One region of the Bradyrhizobium sp. CB2312 genome, then DNA from elsewhere that is predicted to be linked to it. Evidence: predicted binding sites of a transcription regulator. Region 1 holds the regulator's gene; each other region holds the start of a gene.
The links. Region 1 encodes PhoB, which activates phosphate uptake and scavenging genes when phosphate is short. Its sites were predicted from a motif close to TGTCATNNANCTGTCAT; they were not measured.
Positions count from the first base shown of each region.

Region 2: QA642_RS33035 (Orn/Lys/Arg decarboxylase N-terminal domain-containing protein) is a predicted target of PhoB. The motif match lies at 1,222-1,238, and genes of this name have one in related genera.
Region 3: QA642_RS01880 (DUF2794 domain-containing protein) is a predicted target of PhoB. The motif match lies at 1,352-1,368, and genes of this name have one in related genera.

Region 1 is NZ_CP121668.1:711,845-714,108, reverse strand. Features, by position in the region: gene QA642_RS03370 (GcrA family cell cycle regulator) at 100-612, shown strand; gene phoB (phosphate regulon transcriptional regulator PhoB) at 718-1,425, opposite strand; gene phoU (phosphate signaling complex protein PhoU) at 1,448-2,164, opposite strand; gene pstB (phosphate ABC transporter ATP-binding protein PstB) at 2,176-2,264, opposite strand, start outside.
Region 2 is NZ_CP121668.1:6,762,621-6,764,884, reverse strand. Features, by position in the region: gene QA642_RS33035 (Orn/Lys/Arg decarboxylase N-terminal domain-containing protein) at 1-1,177, opposite strand, end outside; gene QA642_RS33030 (Lrp/AsnC family transcriptional regulator) at 1,336-1,815, opposite strand; gene ald (alanine dehydrogenase) at 1,959-2,264, shown strand, end outside.
Region 3 is NZ_CP121668.1:384,924-387,187, reverse strand. Features, by position in the region: gene QA642_RS01890 (Bax inhibitor-1/YccA family protein) at 1-54, shown strand, start outside; gene QA642_RS01885 (GNAT family N-acetyltransferase) at 276-806, shown strand; gene QA642_RS01880 (DUF2794 domain-containing protein) at 917-1,288, opposite strand; gene QA642_RS01875 (DUF1223 domain-containing protein) at 1,893-2,264, opposite strand, start outside.

The DNA.
Region 1 (2,264 bases):
GGCGAGCCTTAAGGGATTCTGGCGGCACGGGTTTTTCAAGGCTTAGGCATTCGCTGTGAGGCCCCAGGATGGCTGGCCGGCAGCGAGGGAAAGGGTGCAATGACGGTTTTGACCTGGTCCGATGATCGCGTCGAGCAGCTGAAAAAGCTCTGGGAGGCCGGACTTTCGGCCAGCCAGATCGCGGCCGAGCTCGGCAATGTGACCCGCAATGCCGTGATCGGCAAAGTGCACAGGCTCGGCCTGTCCGGCCGCGCCAAGAGCCCCTCATCGGCAGCGCCCCGGCCGCGCAAGGCCCGCCCCGCGCAGCACATGATGCGCGTGAGCCGTCCGATCTCGCGCGGCAATACCGCACTGGCGCAGGCCTTCGAGGTCGAGGTGGAGGCCGAGCCGGTCACCTACGACAACGTGGTGCCGATGAGCCAGCGGCTGTCGCTGCTGGAGCTGAACGAGGCGACCTGCCACTGGCCGGTCGGCGATCCCTCGAGCCCGGATTTCTTCTTCTGCGGCGGCAAGGCGCTCTCCGGCCTGCCCTATTGCGCGCAGCACTCGCGCGTCGCCTACCAGCCGGCGGCGGATCGCCGCCGTGCGCCGGCAAAGCCCGGCACGCGCTGAACACTGCTTCAAACGACATCGTCCCGGCACGCGGCCGGGACGACCCGAGACATATAAAAAGCGCGCCACTTGGCGCGCTTTTATTTTGCACGCTTGCAATCGTACTTACGTCTGCTCCGCCTTCGCGAAGCGGTCGTCGAGCGCGTAGCCGGCACCGCGGACGGTGCGGATCGGGTCCTGCTCGCGGCCAAGATTGAGCAGCTTGCGCAGACGGCCGATATGCACGTCGACGGTGCGTTCGTCGATGTAGATGTCGCGGCCCCAGACGCTGTCCAGCAGCTGCTCGCGCGAGAACACGCGGCCGGGATGCTCGAGGAAGAACTCCAGCAGGCGATATTCGGTCGGGCCGAGATCGATCGGCCGGCCCGAGCGCGCGACGCGGCGCTTGTCGCGGTCGAGCTCGATGTCGCCATAGGCGAGCACGGTGGCGAGCCGCTCCGGGCTTGCGCGACGCAGGAGGCCCTTCACGCGCGCCAGCAGCTCCGGCACCGAGAACGGCTTGACGATGTAATCGTCGGCGCCGGTCGCAAGACCCCGCACCCGCTCGCTCTCCTCGCCGCGCGCGGTGAGCATGATGATTGGGAGCTGCTTGGTCTCCGGGCGGGTGCGCAGCCGCCGGCACAGCTCGATGCCGGAGAGGCCCGGCAGCATCCAGTCGAGCACGATCAGGTCGGGGATGTGCTCCTTGAGACGGGTGTCGGCGTCGTCGCCGCGCATCACCGTCTCGACGTCATAGCCGTCGCCTTCGAGGTTGTAGCGAAGCAGCTCGGTGAGAGCTTCCTCGTCTTCAACCACCATAATGCGTGCGCCCATGGTGTCGTCGCTCCTTGACTCTTCAGCTATTCGGGACCGTCGTGGCAAAGGTCGTCATGTCACCCTTCGGCCGCTTGTCGGTGATCGCCTGGCCCTCGATCATGTAGAACACGGTCTCGGCGATGTTGGTGGCATGGTCACCGATGCGCTCGATGTTCTTGGCGCAGAACATCAGATGGATGCAGAACGAGATGTTGCGCGGATCCTCCATCATGTAGGTGAGGAGCTCGCGGAACAGCGAGGTGCAGATGGCGTCGACTTCCTCGTCGCCCTTCCACACCGCCATCGCCGCCGGCAGGTCGTGCGCGGCGTAGGCGTCCAGCACCGACTTGACCTGCTGCTGCACGAGGTCGGTCATGTGCTCGAGGCCGCGGAACAGCTTCAGCGGATGGAAGTCGGTCTCCAGCGCCGCGACGCGCTTGCCCATGTTCTTGGCGAGGTCGCCGATGCGCTCGAGATCGGTCGCGACGCGCATGGCGCCGACGATCTCGCGCAGGTCCACCGCCATCGGCTGGCGCCGGGCGATGGTGAGAACGGCACGCTCCTCGATCTTCTTCTGGAGTGCGTCGATGTCGGCGTCGGTGGTGACGACGCGCTGGCCGAGAGCGACGTCACGGCGGATCAGCGCGTCGACGGAATCGACGATCATGCGCTCGGCAATGCCGCCCATCTCGGCGACCAGGCGGGTGAGCTCCTGGAGGTCGGTGTCGAAGGCCTTTGCGGTATGTTCAGAACCCATATCCCGTCTCCTCAGCCGAACCGGCCGGTGATGTAATCCTGCGTGCGCCGATCGCTCGGCGACGTGAAGATCTTGCTGGTGTCGTCGAACTCGATCAGCT
Region 2 (2,264 bases), 3.7 Mb from region 1:
TGTGGGTCGACTGCGTCGCGATGATGCCGGGCGCCTCGGGCGGAAGGTTGGTGAGGCCCATGGCGAATCGGCCGGCATAGAGCGGGTGGAATTTCATGAAGCCGGCCCAGGCCTCGTCGAACAGGATGTATTCGCAGAGATGGCCGATGCGCTTCAGGATCATCTCGGCGCTATGGATCGAGCCATCATAGGTGCACTGCTCGACCACGGCGACGCGGAACGGCCGCTCCTTCCGCCAGGCGTCCCTGTCGGTCACCAGTGGATGATTGCGGATCGCCTCGCGCAAGGCCTTCTCGTCGAGCAGGTCCCACCGCATCGGGCCGATCAGGCCCCAGGCGTTGCGGACGGTCGGGACATAGACCGGGATGCCGCCATTGATCATCAGCGCGCCGTGATGGGCGGCCTTGTGGTTGTTGCGGTCGAACAGCACGAGGTCGCCGTCGGTGACGAGGGCGCCGAGCGCGACCTTGTTCGAGGTCGAGGTGCCGTTGAGCACGAAATAGGTTTTTTCCGCGCCGAAGATCTGCGCGGCTTCCTTCTGCGCCTTCAGCGCCGGCCCCTCATGGGTGAGGAGGTCGCCGAGATCGAGCACCGAATTGTCGAGGTCGTCGCGGAACACGGATTCGCCTAGATGCTCGACGAAGACCCGGCCGATCGGGCTGCGGTTGTAGAACACGCCGCCGTTGTGACCCGGGCAGGTCCAGAGCTGGTTGCCTTCCTCGGCATAGTCGACGAGGGCGCCGAAGAACGGCGTCTTCAGCGTCTCGGCATATTGCTTGAGCCGGCTGATCAGGTTCTTGGCGATGAAGGTCGGCGTCTCCTCGGAGAGAAAGACATAGCCGTCGATGAAGTCGAGCACCTCGACCGGCAGGTCCTCGAAGCGCTTGCGCCGGATCAAGAGGATGATCGGGAAGTCGAGGCCGCGGCGCCGCATCAGGTTGATCAGGGCCGAGGTCCTGCCTTCCAGGCCCTTCTTGCCCCAGTCCACCACCATGCAGCCGATCGCGGCATCGGTCTGCACCGCGATCTCGGCGTCTTCCAGCTTGCGGGCCCGGACCACCTCGAAGCCGGAGCGCTGGATCTCCTCAATGATCTGGTTGAAGCGGAGACCCTCGAGGTCGTCGGCGTCGAACGCAGGTGCGGCGAACAGGAAGTTGAAGCGCTTGAAATAGTCCATGGCGTGTCCCGAATGTGCGAGACCGACAGGTCTCTGCACATTCGATGACAGTTCTATGACAGCGAGGGGGCCGGCGCGGATTGCGTAGAGGGGAAACTCTCCGCGACCCCCAATTCACTGTGCCGTGCCAGCCCCTAAGAACGGGAAAGGGAAAAGAGCTACCGCTTCGCCTCGCCGAACACCACCGTCGGCACGGCGCGGTTGACGATTTCGCGGAGCGCAAAGCTCGATTGCACCCGCGCGACGCGCGGCAGGCGCGACAACTCGGTGCGATGGATGCGCTCGAAATCCTGGATGTCGCGGGCGAGCACGATCAGGATGTAGTCGTCGGTGCCCGACATCAGGAAGCAGCGCACGACGGAGGGGCATTTCACCACCTCGGCCTCGAACGCCTTCAGCGCCTCGTCGCTTTGGCTCTCCAGCGCGATGCGGACCAGCACGGTGGTGGTGAGGCCGAACTGGTTGAGATCGAGCGCGGCCTGGTAGGCCTGGATGTAGCCGTCGTCCTCCAGCGCCTTCTGCCGCCGCGCCAGCGCGGTGCTGGATAGCCCGACCTTGTTGGCGAGCTCGGTGTGGCTGGCCCGCGCATTGGTGGTGAGTTCCGCGAGGATGGCGAGATCTTTCCGGTCGAGGGCCAAGGTTTTGTTTCCGGCGTGAAAGGGCGCTTCCGCGCCGGAAACCGGCGCGCATGTGGCAAACCTAGCGGATATTTGCACGAAACCAAACCGGCCCCGTCGCTACGATCAACAACGGAATCAATGCGTTGACAAGGGAGCTGAAGATGCGCGTCGGTGTGCCCAAGGAGATCAAGGTGCAGGAATATCGCGTCGGGCTCACCCCGGGCGCGGTCCGTGAATATGTCGCGGCCGGGAATCAGGTCACGGTCGAGACCGGCGCCGGCAGCGGCATCGGCGCGTCCGATGAGGTTTATCAGCGGGCAGGGGCCACCGTCGCCGCGAGCGCGCGCGACATCTTCGCCGCATGCGACATGATCGTGAAGGTGAAGGAGCCGCAGAAGAGCGAATGGGCCCAGCTGCGCGAAGGCCAGATCCTGTTCACTTACCTGCATCTTGCGCCGGATCCTGAA
Region 3 (2,264 bases), 330 kb from region 1:
AACTTCATCAACCTGTTCACGCTGCTGCTGCAGCTCCTCGGCCAGCGCGACTAAGCGCCAGACCCGAGAGAACGGACACGAACCCCGGCCGAGAGGCCGGGGTTTTTGTTTGGGGGCGGTGGTCTCTCCTCGTCATTGCGAGGAGCCCTTGCGACGAAGCAATCCAGAGTCCCTCCGCGGACGCATCTCTGGATTGCTTCGCTGCGCTCGCAATGACGGGTGTAGAGACAGCCGGGCCCTTCCAGCACCAGCGGGAAGGCTCTAATCTCGCCCCCATGTCCGCACCTGAAATAAGGCCCACGCTTGAGGCCGACCTTCCCGCCATCACCGCCATCTACCAGCAGGCCGTCCGCGAGGGCACCGCGACGTTTGAGCTGGATCCGCCCGACCTAGCCGAGATGACGCGCCGTTACCGCGCGCTGATCGACGGCGGCTATCCCTATTTCGTCGCCGTGCTCGACGGCCGCATCGCCGGCTATGCCTATGCCGGCGCCTACCGGCCACGGCCGGCCTATCGCTTCACGGTCGAGAACTCGATCTACCTCGATCCGAGTTTCCACCGCCGCGGCATCGGCTCGCTGCTGCTGGAGCGGCTGATCACCGAATGCGAGGCGCGCGGCTTCCGCCAGATGATCGCGGTGATCGGCGATTCCGCCAATGCCGGCTCGATCGGTGTGCACACCCGGGGCGGCTTCAAGATGATCGGCACCCATCCCAATGTCGGGCTGAAGTTCGGCCGCTGGCTGGACACGGTGATGATGCAGCGCGACCTCGGCGAGGGCGCAAAGACAGTGCCGACAAGGTAGGTCTCGTAGGGTGGGCAAAGCGATAGCGTGCCCACCATTCGCGGCGATAGAGAAAGAACGTGGGCACGGCGCTTTGCGCCTTTGCCCACCCTACGGCACCGGTCGTGCTGCTAGACCACCGCCAGCTTGCGGTCGATCACCAGCAGCACGCGCTCGAGCTCGTGGCCGCGGCGCAGGATCAGGCCGGTTGCCGAGATCACGCTGTACATGCCCTGCTTGCGCGCGAGGCGCGGGTCCTTCTCGATGCGGTAGATCGGCACTTCCGAGGCGCGGCGATAGACGGAGAACACCGCGCGGTCCTTCAGGAAGTCGATAGCATAGTCGCGCCACTCGCCGTCGGCGACCATGCGGCCGTAGAGATTGAGAATACGGTGCAGCTCGAGCCGGTTGAACGTCACCCGGTTCGGCTGCGCATTCGCCGCGACGGGCCGCGCCGCCGCGCGCTGCTCGCTCGGATCGGCATCCTCCGTCGTCAGGCTCATGGGCGCCTCCTCATCGCACACAGCATGACCGCGCCCGCGAAACCGTCCCCGGAACCGCAGATCATGACAATCACATGATTGCGCCAACCGCTCCGCGCCGCAAGGGCTCTTGCGGGGATCCGGGACAGAGCTCTGGGCTCAACCGGTCTGATCGGGTACGAATCCGCCCACACGCAAAAGTGGAACTTTGTCGCGGCAAAGCGTCACGGGATCGTTAGCAGGAATCATACTGTCGCCGCTTTTCCGCCAAGCGCCCGCCGCCCTGCACTGCGAAAAGATTCGTGTGCGTTGGCCCGGTCCTTTCGGTTCCGGATTCCTCAGCCCCCAGCCCCCCGGGGTCGAACAGGATCGGGTCTGTACGCGCGACAAGGAGGGCCAACGCAAGTTGGTCCTTTTTTGTTTGGGGCGGATTGTTTCTGACACGACGGATTCTCTCACCAAACATCAGCGCGAAAATTCTCTCCCCTCCTGAGGAGCACGCTCCTGCGCGCGTCTCGAAGGATGAAAGGCCGAGCTGCTCCAGCAGGGGCCTGCATGGTTCAAGACGGCGCTAATGCGCCTCCTCACCATGAGGAGTGAGAGCAGAGTGCGACGCTAGAGAGAATCAGTGCAGCGACGTGTACGCCGCGCCCAGCATCGGGCCGGGCTTGTCGCGGCTGCCGTCCTGGACATAGACCACCGCGCCGTCGACGCCGTCGCGCGCGAGGTTCTCGAGCGGCACGGTCCAGCTTTCCGGGCGGCCGGTCCAGTCGCCGACCTTGAGCAAATTGCGCACCACGTTGTGATAGGTGATCTGCTGTCCGCGATTTTCGCCGCGGCCGATCGAGATCGGCACCGATTTGGCGACCGAGCAGATCCAGACCTCGCCATGCGAGACCGCCGGCTCCTTGCTCGCGGCCACCGACACGTTGATCTGCTTGCCCGAGAGCGACATCGTCACCGGCACGCTCATCACGCCACCGCTCTTGTCGGTCTT